DNA from 2 places in the Corynebacterium sp. MSK006 genome. Region 1 is predicted to be linked to the other one. Evidence: predicted binding sites of a transcription regulator. Region 1 holds the regulator's gene; the other holds the start of a gene.
What was found. The regulator LexA, encoded in region 1, represses DNA repair genes until DNA is damaged. The targets are predictions, from matches to a motif close to CGAACANNTGTTCG.
Positions count from the first base shown of each region.

Region 2: QQA02_RS01465 (SAV_6107 family HEPN domain-containing protein) is a predicted target of LexA. The motif match lies at 3,514-3,527, and genes of this name have one in related genera.

Region 1 covers NZ_JASPJZ010000003.1:116,961-123,653, forward strand. The annotation lists gene ptsP (phosphoenolpyruvate--protein phosphotransferase) at 1-835, shown strand, start outside; gene sugR (transcriptional regulator SugR) at 1,004-1,783, opposite strand; gene lexA (transcriptional repressor LexA) at 2,112-2,804, opposite strand; gene QQA02_RS03070 (hypothetical protein) at 3,107-3,505, shown strand; gene nrdR (transcriptional regulator NrdR) at 3,587-4,045, shown strand; gene hrpA (ATP-dependent RNA helicase HrpA) at 4,085-6,693, opposite strand, start outside.
Region 2 covers NZ_JASPJZ010000002.1:9,999-16,691, forward strand. The annotation lists gene ftsL (cell division protein FtsL) at 1-107, opposite strand, end outside; gene rsmH (16S rRNA (cytosine(1402)-N(4))-methyltransferase RsmH) at 104-1,231, opposite strand; gene mraZ (division/cell wall cluster transcriptional repressor MraZ) at 1,477-1,911, opposite strand; gene QQA02_RS01460 (DUF3040 domain-containing protein) at 2,487-2,903, opposite strand; gene QQA02_RS01465 (SAV_6107 family HEPN domain-containing protein) at 2,994-3,416, opposite strand; gene QQA02_RS01470 (GNAT family N-acetyltransferase) at 3,613-4,206, shown strand; gene QQA02_RS01475 (polyprenyl synthetase family protein) at 4,253-5,341, shown strand; gene QQA02_RS01480 (alpha-(1->6)-mannopyranosyltransferase A) at 5,338-6,693, shown strand, end outside.

The sequences.
Region 1 (6,693 bases):
GACCCAGGCCGAGGGCATCGGCCTGTACCGCACCGAGATGAGCTTCCTCTCCGCCGCCGAGGAGCCCAGCGTCGACGAGCAGGCCGCCCTCTACAAGAAGGTCTTCGACGCCTTCCCGCACTCCAAGGTCGTCGTGCGCACCCTGGACGCCGGCTCCGACAAGCCGATCGCCTTCGCGAACATGGACGAGGAGGAGAACCCGGCGCTCGGCGTGCGCGGCCTCCGCATCGCCCGCCAGAACCGGTCGCTGCTGACCCGTCAGCTCGACGCCATCGCCAAGGCCTCCGAGGGCCGCGGCGAGGACGCGCCGACCTGGGTCATGGCCCCGATGGTCGCCACCGCCCGCGAGGCCGAGTGGTTCTCCACCCTCTGCCGCGAGCGCGGCCTGACCCCGGGCGCGATGATCGAGGTGCCGGCCGCCGCCCTGATGGCAGACAAGATCATGCCGCACCTGGACTTCGTGTCCGTGGGCACCAACGACCTGACCCAGTACACGATGGCCGCCGACCGCCTGTCCTCGCAGCTGGCGTACCTGACCGACCCGTGGCAGCCCGCCGTGCTGCGCCTGATCCAGCACACCTGCTCGGTCGGCCGCGACACCAACACCGCCGTCGGCGTCTGCGGCGAGGCCGCCGCCGACCCGCTGCTGGCCTGCGTGCTCACCGGCCTGGGCGTCAACTCCCTGTCGGCCGCCTCCACCGCGATCGCCGCCGTGGGCACCCGCCTCTCGGAGTCCACGTTCAAGCAGTGCCAGGAGGCCGCCGAGGCCGCCCTGGACGCCGTGGGCGCCGTCGTCGCCCGCGAGGGCGTGCGCAAGATGCTCGTCGGCGAGTAAGTCGACAGCCCGCCGGCTGAGCCCGGCGTGACACGACCGCCCCGGACCTCGAGAGAGGCACCGGGGCGGTTCTTTCATGTGCGGGCGTGCACAAACGCCGCCGCGCGCCCCGGGGTGGGGCGCGCGGCGGCGATCAGCGGGACGTCGTCAATTGAACGACGCCGGGGGTCACTCCGCGAGGACGACCTGGACGTTGTGGTCGCGCAGGGCGCGCACGAAGGACTCGGGCGCGGTGGCGTCTGTGATGACGACGTCGATGTCGTCGATCGAGGCGAAGCTGACCAGGTAGTCGTTGCCGATCTTCGACGAGTCGCACAGCACGACCACACGGCGGGCGTTGGTGACCATCGCGGACTTGATGGCGGCCTCCTGAGCGTCGGCCGTCGACAGGCCGTGGTCCAGGGTCAGGGCGTTGGTGCCGATGAATGCGACGTCCGCACGCATCAGCGCCAGGGTGCGCAGCGCGGTGTCGCCGACGACGGCCTGGGTGATCGCCCGGACGCTGCCGCCGAGCAGCTGGATCTCGCTGAGGCCCTTGTTTGCCAGGTTCAGCGCGATCGGCAGGGAGTTAGTCACGATGGACCACTGGTTGGCCTGGCCGGAGTCGGAGATGAGGTCAGCTAGTGCGGTGACCGTGGTGCCGGCGTCCAGGAACATGCCCCCGGGCGGCTCGGGGAGGAACTCGAGCGCGGCGCGGGCGATCGCGGACTTCGCGGTCGGGGCGGAGCGCAGGCGCGCGTCCAGGGACAGCTCGGTGGTCTGGAAGGACTGGGTGGCCACGGCGCCGCCGTGGACGCGGTGGACGATGCCCTCCTTGTCGAGCACGGCAAGGTCACGGCGGATGGTCTCCGCCGTGACATCGAAGCGTCTGGCCAGTTCGGTGACGTTGACTCGGCCCTCGACCGCGGTCTGTGAGGCGATCTGGCGTCGTCTTTCCTCGGCGTACATCTCGCTGGGCGCCTCCTCAGATGGGGAAATGTTTATGAGTGTGCGGGGGGAGGGGGCAAAAATGCCCGATGCCAACATTAAACCACAAAATCCCACATTGTTCATAAGCACTGGGGCGCCATAGCAGGAAAAATAACTACACGTTTGTGTGTGAACGTGCCCGGGTAAAAATCGCCATTCCGGTTCGACCTGCACTTGCGGTGCAAAAAGAGGGACCCGTCACGGAAGCGTGTGCAGAGTCCCTGAGGTTGGATCGGGCCCACGATCGGGGGTGGGCGGGTCATTTGTGTCCGCCCGGGCGGGCGGGGGCCGGCCGGAGGGGAGAAGGCTAGAGCTTGCGCATGACCGAGACGACCTTGCCCATGATCCCCGCGTCGTTGCCTGGGATCGGCTCGAAGGCGTCGTTGTGGGGCAGCAGCCACACGCCGCTGGAGTCGCGGTGGAACTCCTTGACGGTCGCCTCGCCGTCGATGAGCGCGGCGACGAACTCGCCCTCCTCGGCGACCGGCTGGGAGCGCACGACGATCCAGTCGCCGTCGAGGATGCCGGCGTCGCGCATCGACTGGCCCGAGACCTTGAGCATGAACAGCTCGCCGTCGCCGACGACGTCCGCGGGTAGCGGGAAGTAGTCGTCGATGTTCTCCTCGGCCAGGATCGGCGCGCCCGCGGAGATGGAGCCGACCATCGGCACGAACGAGGTCTGGGCGTGCTCCGGCGGCTCCGGGGTGCCCTTGCGGCCCTTGACCGGGGCGCCGGAGAGATCGCGGACGTCGACCGCGCGCGGCTTGTTCGGGTCGCGGCGTAGGAAGCCCTTCTTCTCGAGCTCCTTGAGCTGGTAGGCGACCGAGGAGGTCGACTGCAGGCCGGCTGCGTCGCCGATCTCGCGGATGCTCGGCGGGTAGCCGCGCAGCACCACCGCGTCGCGGATGACTTCGAGGATGCGGCGCTGACGCGCGGTCAGGGATGCGGGGTCTCTGGTGGTGGAGTTCTTCTGCTTCTTGGTGGATCGGCTGGTGGCCATGGTTGCGCTCTCCTGGTCTTCGTCTCTCTGATCGGCCGGTTCGGGCTCGCCGGCTGTTCGCTCTCGGCCGGTCGAGGTCCGGTTCGGTCGGGCCCCGGTGTCCGGCTGTGGTCGGTTCGCGTTCAGTATAGCGCGTCCATGGCAACTGTGTTCGAGGAATTTGTCCGGCGTGGTGGACAGACGCCAGGGCGGGTGCTATAACTCGAACACGTACCCGTAATCGAACAGATGAACTAGTCGATGTTCGACCGGTCGCGCCCGACCTTTAGGGTGGACGTCGAACACGGCGAAAGGAGAACCCCATGACCATTTCGATGCAGCGTAACGCACAGTTTGTCCGTTCCGTCAGCGGTCTGGGCGACACCCGGAACACCGCGTCCGCACCGTCGGTGTGGGAGCCCGGCCAGAGCCGTTCGTCCACCGGTGTTCGAACGCTCGAGATTTCGAAAACCGCCTCTCCGAAGGGGCGGGCGACAATACCCGCCGGGGGTACCCGGAAGGGCGGTGTCCGGCGAACGTCTCGGCGAGTTCAGGAACAGCGCAGCTCGCTGCTGGTCGGCGCGATCTGCGGGCTGGTGCTCGTGCTGGGCGCCCTGATCTTCGGTGAGTCCGACGACGCCGCCGGCTACCCGCCGGTCAACATGGGTTCGGCCACCCACCAGGTCTCCACGGTCGACTTCGACGTCACCGCGGCCAAGTAGCTCGCCTCGGGCTGGCATTAGACTCGGGGCAGTGCCCGGGTGTTCCGGGCGAGCCGTCCCGGACCTAGGAGGGTGCCCGCAGTGTACTGCCCGTTCTGCCACAGCGACCGTTCCCGCGTGATCGACTCACGTGTCATCGACGCCGGAACCGCGATCCGGCGCCGCCGCGAGTGCACCGGCTGCGAGGGCCGCTTCACCACGATCGAGAAGGCCGTCCTGCTGGTGGTCAAGCGCAACGGCGTGACCGAGCCGTTCAGCCGCGACAAGGTGGTCAACGGCGTGCGCCGCGCCTGCCAGGGCCGCGACGTGCCCGACGACGCGCTCAAGCGTCTGGCCCAGAAGGTCGAGGAGAAGGTCCGCTCGAAGGGACCCTCGCAGGTCAACGCCAACGACATCGGCCTGGCCATCCTCGAGCCGCTGCTCGAGCTCGACGAGGTCGGCTACCTGCGCTTCGCCTCCGTGTACAAGTCCTTCGAATCCGCCGAGGACTTCGAGAAGGAGATCCGCATGATGCGCCGCCGTGCCCGCGAGGCCGAGTAGGCGGCCGTGGCCGGCGCGCGGCGCCGAAGGAGACGCCGCCTACAGCTTCGCGACCGCCTTTTCGATGCGCCGGCGCGAGACCGAACCCGCCGTGCCCAGGCGCTGGGCGAAGAGGCTGACCCGGAACTCCTGGATCTGCCACTGCACGTCGCGTACCGCCTTCGTACGCCACGATGCCGCCGGCCGGCCCGACATCTTCTTCTGGAGTGCGGCCTTGACCGCCTCGACCTCGTCCTGGCGGTCGGCGTCGCGGTCCGGGTCCTCCTGCATCTCGGTCAGCCGGATCTCCATTGCCTGGAAGTAGCGCGGCAGGTGGCGCAGGTGCGCCTGCGCGTGCACCAGCACCGCCTTCTCCGGCAGCAGGAACTCCAGCTGCGCGCGCATGTCGTCGATTGCCGGACCCTCCCAGCGCTCCAGCTCCGCGGCCACCGACAGGTACGTCACCAGCGCCGGAGCGATCGCCACCACCGTGCGGCGCACCTGGCCGGGCACCTCCGGGGCCACGGCCGCGGCGAGCTCCCGGTACTTCTCCGGGGAGCGCACCGGCCCGCCGTGGGCCATCATCAGGTCCCGGATCGCGGCCACACGCGCCTGCTCGACCAGGCCGTCGACCCCGCCGTGCGGGTAGTTGTCCACCGCCACGCGCTGCTTGAGCGGCAGCCCCCGGGTCATCTGCTTGGCCGAGACCTTGATCTCGCGCATCAGCATCGTCAGCGTGGCCGTGAGCATCGCCGCGTCCGCGGCCTGCTTCGTCGGCAGCACCTTGACCGCCACGCCGCCGTCGGTGGCCACCAGCGCCGGGTAGGCGGTGACCTCGTGGCCGTCGACGACGGTGGTGACCTCCTCGGCCACGTCGCCGAGGGTCTGCGGGGTCCACTTCTCGGCGCGCTTCGACTCCGCGGCCCGGCCCAGCTTGCTCACCGAGGAGCGGATGTGGCCCGCCTGCCGGTCGCGCAGCGCGGGCAGGGACTTGTCGGTGTCGATGACCTTGCCGCGCTTGTCGATCGCCGCGAACGTCATCTTCAAGTGCGCCGACAGCTTCGTCGGGTCGAAGTCCCCGGCGTCGATGCCGCTGGAGCCGCACTCGTGCAGCGCGCGGGCCAGCTCCTCGGTGACCGTGCCCGCGTACGGCTCGGCCAGGGCGAGCGCCTTGCGCGCGAAGTCCGGGGCGGGCACCACCGTGCGCCGCAGCGGCTTGGGCAGCGAGCGGATCAGCTCGGTGAACAGCTCCTCGCGGAAACCAGGCACGAGCCAGTTGAAGTCGGTGGCATCCAGCCCGGCGAGCATCGGCACCGGCACCTTGACGGTCACGCCGTCGTCGGGCGCGCCCGGCTCGAAGCGGTAGGACAGCTCGTAGTCGACGTCGCCGATGCGCATGTGGTCGGGGAAGGACTCCTCGGTCACGGCCCCGGCGGCGTCGGTGAGCAGCTTCTCCGGGGAGAAGTCGAGGAAGTCCGGCTGCTTGTGGCGCTTGCGCTTCCACCAGCTGTTGAAGTGCGCGCCCGTGGTCGCCATCTCCGGCACGCGGGCGTCGTAGAACTCGAAGAGCGTGTCCTCGTCGACGACGATGCCGCGCCGGCGGGCCTTCTCCTCGACCTCCGCGGCCTCCTCGAGCTTGACCGCGTTGTCGCGGAAGAAGTGGTGGCGGGTGTTCCAGTCGCCGTCGACCAGCGCGTTGCGGATGAACATCTCGCGCGCGGCCGCCGGGTCGACCTTGTGGTAGGGAACCGGGCGGTCGGCGACGATCGGCACGCCGTAGAGCGTGGCCTTCTCGTGGGCCATCGCCGCGGCCTTCTTCGTCGACCAGTACGGCTCGGAGTACTGGTAGCGCACCAGACCCGGCGCGGCCTTCTCCACCCACGCCGGGTCGATGGCGGCGACGTCGCGGGCCCACAGCCGGGAGGTCTCGACGACCTCGGCGGCCATGACGAACTCCGGCGGCTTCTTCGCCAGCGCGGAGCCGGGGAAGATCATGAAGCGGGTGCCGCGGGTGCCCTGGAACTCACGCGACTTCCCGTCGCGGGCACCGATGTGCTGGAGCAGCCCCGTCAGCAGCGCGCGGTGTATCGCGTCGGCGTCGCGCTTGCCCACGACCTTCGTCTTCTGCCAGCCCAGCTGCACGGTGACCTCTGTGAGCTGGCGGATCAGGTCGCGCCACTCGCGCGAGCGCATGTAGTGCAGGTACTCGGCCTTCATCAGCTTGCGCAGCCCGTTGCCGGAGAGCTCGTGGCGCTTCTCCTCGACGTAGTCCCACAGCTTCAGGTAGCTCAGGAAGTCGCTGATGGTGTCCTTGAACCGGGCGTGCAGCTGGTCGGCCTGGGCCTTCTTCTCCAGGGGGCGCTCGCGGATGTCGCGGATGCTCAGCGCGGCGACGATGACGATGACCTCCGCCAGGCAGCCGAGCGTGCGCGCCTCGACGAGCATGCGCGCCAGGCGCGGGTCGACCGGGATGCGCGCCAGGTCGCGGCCGACGTCGGTCAGCTGCGGCAGGCCGTCGCGCTCGCGGTCGGTGATCGCGCCCAGCTCGTGGAGCAGCAGCACGCCGTCGCGGATGGCCTTGCGCTCCGGCGGCTCGACGAAGGGGAACTCGGCGATGTCGCCCAGGCGCAGCAGCGCCATCTGCAGGATGACGCTGGCGAGGTTGGTGC
Region 2 (6,693 bases), on a different contig from region 1:
GGCGCCGGGACGGTGCGGCGCGGGCGCTCGTCGTGACGGGGCCGCGGGGGCGCGTACGTCGTGCCGGCGGCGGTCCGGGGACGCGACGTGACGGAAGTCGGGCTCATCGGGTCTCTCCCTCGGGGTTGAGGCGTTCCAGGGCACGGACACGTACCGAGGCGGCACGCGGGTTGGCGGCGGTCTCCGCCTCGTCGGCCTTCTCGGCGCCGTGGGTGACGGCGCGGAAGGCCGGGGCGGTGCCGGGCAGGTCGACGGGCAGGCCGGGCGGGGTCGTGGACGTGGTCAGCTCGCGCACCGCGTGCTTGACAATGCGGTCCTCCAGGGACTGGTAGCTCATGAACACCGCACGACCGCCGGCGCGCAGCCGGTCGGTCGCCGCGGGGATGGCCGCCTCGAGGGCGTCGAGCTCGCCGTTGACCTCGACGCGCAGGGCCTGGAAGGTGCGCTTGGCGGGGTGGCCGCCGGTGCGCCGGGCCGGCGCCGGGATCGTCTCGTAGAGGAGCTCGACCAGGCGGCCGGAGGTGGTGAACGGCTCGCGCTCGCGCTCGCGCAGGACCGCCGAGGCGATCTTGCCGGCGAAGCGCTCGTCACCGTAGGTCTTGAGCACGTGGGCCAGCCGGCCGTGGTCGTAGGTGTTGAGCACGTCGGCGGCGGTCATCCCGCCGCTCTGGTCCATGCGCATGTCCAGCGGGGCGTCGACCCGGTAGGCGAAGCCGCGCTCGGGGCGGTCCAGCTGCATGGAGGACACGCCCAGGTCGAAGAGCACACCGGCCAGGCCGTGTTCGGCGGCGATGCGCGCCACGGTGCCGGGACCGGCGACGTCGTCGGGCGCGGCGTCGTCAATCTCCCCCGGGGACCACGGGCTGCGCAGTCCGTCGGCGACCTCGCCGAGACCGTCGAAGCGGGTGTGGTACGCCTCGAAGCGCGCGCCGAAGCGGGCGAGGCGCTCGCACGCCTCGCCGAGCGCCTGGGTGTCGCGGTCGAGGCCGATGACGTTGAGCTGCGGGAACTCCTCGAGAAGGCGCAGCGTGTGCCCGCCGGCGCCGAGGGTGGCGTCAACGAGGACGGCGTCCGGGCCCGCCGCCTCGACGGCGGGGCGCAGCAGGTCGGTGATCCGGTCGATCATCACGGGGACGTGGCCACGGTTGGCGGTCAGCGCGGCGGCGTAGTCCTCCGCGTCGGTCTCGTGCGCCCCGGCCGTGTCGGTGCCGGCGGCGTGGTGCTTCGTCATGGTCGTTCTCCCCCTCTCCCGGGTCCGGCCCACGGGGATCCGTGGGGTCGGTTGCTGTCCGTGCTGGTCGGCTGAAGTTGTCGTGGTGGGTGGCTTCCGGCGGTGTGGTCGCCTGGGGCGCGGGGCTCGCGGGGTGCGTCCAGGGCCCCGCCCGGGGGACCGTTCTGATGTCGGGGAAGTACACCAGAGCCGGTCGACCCCGGACGGAGCCCGTGCACGCGCTCCGCGGGTCGGTGTGCAGTTGTCTACAGCAGGCCGCCGAGGACGTCGTCGGCGTCCGCGGCCGAGAAGGCGTCCTCCGTCTCCCGCTGGTAGGCGGCCCAGGACTCGGAGTCCCAGATCTCGAGGAAGTCGACCGAACCGATGACCACGCAGTCCTTCGTCAGGCCCGCGTACTCGCGGTGCGCCGCCGAGAGCGTGATCCGCCCGTGCCCGTCCGGGCGCTGCTCGTCGGCGCTGGCAGCCAGGTTCCTGATGAACGCACGGGCCTGGGGGCTCGTACGGGAGACCGCGGCGGCCTTACGGGCGCGGGCCGCGAACTCCTCCCGGGGGTAGACCGCGAGACTGTGGTCCTGCCCCTTGGTGATCATCAGCCCACCGGCGAGCTCGTCACGGAACTTCGCCGGCAGGGTCAGCCGCCCTTTGTCGTCGAGTTTGGGCGTGTAGGTACCGAGGAACATCCCGGCACCACCTGCCTTCGCTCGCTGATAAAGAGGATCCGGTTGTCCTTCCACGGAGGTGACGTCATCTCGACCACCACCAACCGCTGAGCCCCACTTTAACCCACTTCCCCCCACCAGAACGAGAGGGAGCGCGAACCACAGCGACGTCATTTAACGTAGCCGCAGGTAGATGTGGGTAAATCGAAGTGGGACGGGCGCGTCACCTTAAATCACTTCAGTCACATTAGCCCCATCTTTAACATCAACACGTTGCGGCTGGTCTCGCAACAGCTCCCCCACTGCCGTCAAAAATCCCCATGAGTCGGCTCTCGCAACAGGTTGCGGAGCCTAAAAGCCCAGGAAAGGCGTCGATCGGCGCGCCGTGGGCCAGAAAACGGCGCGCGGGAGACGTCACGCGCGCCGGCGAGGGGCGGAAGGTGGGGCAAAGTGGGGGATCCGGGTGGGGCGAAGTGGGGCGGGGCGGTGACCGGCGCCGGGGACCCACCGAACACACGAAAAACCGGTCGATGACGCAGCGTCATCGACCGGTCAGGAAAGCCGCCCCCGGGAACGGGCGGGAAGGTCTACGGAGGTCAGTGCCCCTCGAAGCGGCGGCGGAAGTCGTCCTCCATGCGCCGGCTGAAGCCGGAGCCCTGCCGGCCCCCGCCCGTGGCCGCGCGCGGGCGCGAGCCGGAGCGCGCGGAGGTCCGCGAGCCGCCGGCCGAGCCGCCGCCGCGCAGCATCCAGATGCCGGCGCCGAGCATCACGAGGAAGCCGGTGACGCTCAGCGCGATGAACCACAGGGACTGCTGGGCGAGCATCGCGCCGCCGAGCAGCATCAGGAGGCCGAGCACGCCGAGAGCCACGCCGCGCAGCGTGATCGACCCACCCGGGGCACCCCCGGTGAAGCCGGAGTCGTCACCGACCGACGACCCGAACTTGGGGTCGTCGGCGAGCAGTGACTCCTCGATCTCGCGCAGCGTCTGCTGTTCCTGCTCAGAAAGCGCCACAATTCCTCCACGTGAGTTCTTGGCCGGGACGTCGGTCACTGGACACAACTCCCGACCGAGGTGGAAAGTTCCCGCCGCGCCCGATGAGCCTCAGGCGGCGGCGAGATCCCCCTCGCCGTACTCGATCTCGGCGATGAAGTCAGCGACCGCGGCGATCAGCTCGTCGACCACGACCTTGTCCACCCCCGATTCTAGCCCCGAGAGCACGCGGGACCGCAATATTGAATACCGCGAGAGACGTTTGGCCCACTCCTTCTCCCCCGGCCCGACCAGACTCAGCCGGTCCCAGGCCCCGGTGGGCAGGCGGCGCCGCCCGGCGACCGGGGAGTCGGCCACGCGGGCCCCGGCCGCGCGCAGGCCGGCCTGGTAGGCGTACTCGAGGGCCTCGCGCAGGCGCCCGGCGGCGCGCTCGCGGGCCGCCTGGGCCATCAGGCGGGAGGCCTTCGCGAGAAACAGCGCCGAGCGCGACGGACGGTTCGAACGGTAGGCGGTGGCGGAGATCAGCTGCGGCATCGTGGGTCACCTCGTCGCTTTCTTTCGTGTTCTCTTCTGCGGTTTTCCTTATGTCGTAGACGGTATTCCCCCACCGCGACACAGCCCTCCGATAATTCACACACCTGTTCGAATCCGTTCGAATAAACGGCCCTCTTCCCCACACACCCCACCCCCTCACGTGCCGCGGGGTGGCCGACGGTGGTTGCATGGGCCCATGACCGTATCCCTGCGCCGCCTGACGGCTCCCGAGTTCCATCTGCTCACCCCCGAACTCGTGGACATCTACATCGACGCGATGGGCTACGACCCCGCCATCCGCTCCGGCCGCATCGCCGTGTGGCGCCAGGAGTGCCGCCTGGCGGGCTTCACCAGCGTCATCGCCACCGAGCGCACCGACCGCGGCGAGTTCATCACCGGCCTGGCCTACGGCTTCTCCGGCACCCCGCAGGTGTGGTGGCACCACCAGGTGATGCGGGGCCTGAAGCCCCGCGGCCTGGAGGACCTGGGCCGCGACTACTTCGAGCTCGCGGAGATCCACGTCGACCCGCGCCGCCAGTCCCGCGGCACCGGCCGCGGGCTGCTGCGCGAGCTGGTGTGGAACCAGCCGCACCCGCACGTGCTGCTGTCCACCCCGGAGGTCGAGAACGAGACCAACGCCGCCTTCCACCTCTATCGCTCGGCCGGTTTCAGCGACGTACTGCGCGACTTCCGCTTCGACGGCGACTCGCGCCGCTTCGCCGTGCTGGGGGCTCCGCTGCCCCTGCCGGGTCACCCGGTAAGTTTGGGGGCGGACCACACCCGCCACTGACGCCCCGCGTGGCAGCTCCCCCGGGAAAGGACGGCAGCTGACAGCCATGACGACACCGGACGCCCGCACTCTCCGGCCCGCCGAGGTACCCGCCGCGGTCACGGAGGTCCTGCGCGGGTACATCTCCGCCCGCACCCCCGACGCCGCGAAGGTCGGCGAGCCGGTCGCCCGCGCCGTCGGGCACCTGAGCCGCTTCGTCCTCGACGGCGGCAAGCGCGTGCGCCCCCTCTACGGCTGGGTCGGCTTCACCGCCGCCGACGGCCTCGCCGGCGACGAGGACCCGCAGGCCGTGCTCCGCGCCGTGAGCTCGCTGGAGTTCATCCAGGCCTGCGCGCTCATCCACGACGACATCATCGACGCCTCGGACACCCGCCGCGGCGCGCCCACCGTGCATCGCGCCGTCGAGCGCCGCCACCACGACGGCGACTGGCTCGGCGACGCCGGCCACTTCGGTGAATCCGCCGCGATCCTGACCGGCGACCTCGCCCTGGTGTGGGCCGAGGACATGCTGCAGGACTCCGGGCTTTCCGACGCCGCGCTGCGTCGCGTGCGCGAGCCCTGGCGCGCCATGCGCACCGAGGTCATCGGCGGCCAGCTGCTCGACATCGCCCTCGAGGCGCTGGGCAGCGAGGACCCCGCCGACGCCGACGCCGTCAACCGCTTCAAGACGGCCGCCTACACCATCGAGCGCCCCCTGCACCTGGGTGCCGCGCTCGCCGGGGCGAACGAAGGGACCGTCGGCAAGCTGCGCGGCTACGGCCGCGACGTCGGGGTGGCCTTCCAGCTGCGCGACGACCTGCTCGGCGTCTTCGGCGACCCGGAGGTCACCGGCAAGCCCGCCGGCGACGACATCCGCGAGGGCAAGCGCACCGTGCTGCTGGCCCTGGCGCTGGCCAGCGCCGACGCCTCCGACCCCGAGGCCGCCGCCCGGCTGCGCGCCGGCGTCGGCTCGGCCGACCCCGAGGTCATCGCCCGGGTCACCGACGCGATCGCCGCGACGGGCGCGCGCGAGCAGGTCGAGGAGCGCATCAGCGCGCTGCTCGAGTCTGGCCTCGCCCACCTCGAGGGCCTCCCCGACGAGACCCGCGACGTGCTCTCCGACCTGGCGGTGCGCGCCACCGCCCGCCACCGGTGAGCGCCTCGCCGGTGGGCGTCCCGGCGCGCTTCGGAGCCCTCCTGGACCGCCTGCCCTCGCCGCTGGTCCTCGGCACGGTGGCCACCGTGCTGATCGCCACGTCCTCGTTCGGGGCCGGCGCCATCCGCAACCGCGGCGGGGTGCTCGACGCCCTAGGCCTCAACGTGCTCGCCTACGGCCACGCAGCCGGGGTGTGCGGCTCGATCCTGTGGCTGGGCATCTTCCTGCTCGTCGCCGCCTGGATCCTCGCGGGGCGGCGCACCGTCTTCGCCGCAGGCGCCGCCACGGACGTGGCCGGCGGTGACGCACGGGACGTCGGCAATCTCACCCGCACGTTCCTGGGACCGCTCGCCGACGACCGCCGCCTGGGTGCGGTGGTGCGCGGCACCACCGCGTGGACCCTGCCGCTGCTGCTGGCCGCGCCGATCCTCTCGCGCGACGTCTACTCGTACCTGATGCAGGGCGCGATGCTGCGCGACGGCTTCGACCCCTACACGCAGGGCGCGGCCGCCAACCCCGGCCCGATGCTGCTCGAGGTCTCGCACGACTGGCGCAACACCACCACCCCCTACGGGCCGCTGCACCTGTGGCTCGGCGAGGGCATCACGCGCCTGGTCGGCGACCACGTTACCGCCGGTGTGGTGCTCTACAAGCTGGTGTCGGTGGCCGGCATAGCCGCGATCCTGTGGGCCGTGCCGCGCATCGCCGCCCGGCTGGGCGCCGACCCCGCGCTGGCGACCTGGCTGGGCGTGGCCAACCCGGTGCTGGTGCTGCACATGGTCGGCGGCATGCACAACGAGTCGCTGATGGTCGGGCTGGTCAGCCTGGGCCTCGTCGCGGCGCTCGACCGGCGGTTCGTGGCCGGCGTGGCGATCATCGCCGTGGCCGTCTCACTGAAGGCGACCGCGGCGATCGCGCTGCCCTTCGTCGTCTGGTTGGCCACCCGGCACCTGGGCACGCGGCTGACCCGGCGCGCTGACGGCGCTGCCAGCACCGACGCCGCCGACCTGCCGCTCTCGGCGATCCCGCGCGGCCGCGTCTTCGCCGCCTTCCTCGGCGCCGGCGCGGCCTGCACCGCCGGCACCGTCGCGGTGATCTCGCTGGTGACCTGGGCCTCGGGCGCGTCCTGGGGTTGGCTCGCCGAGATCTCCGGCAACTCGAAGGTGATCAACCCGCTGAGCCTGCCGTCGCTTCTGGCGGGCCTGGTCACCGACAGCGTGCGCGTGCTCGACGACTCGTTCACCTTCAACGAGCCGCTCGGCGTCTTCCGCACGATCGGCAGCGTGCTCATGCTGCTCGGCCTGGTCGTGGTCTGGTGGCTCTTCCGCGAGAACGACCGGCAGGCCGTGCGC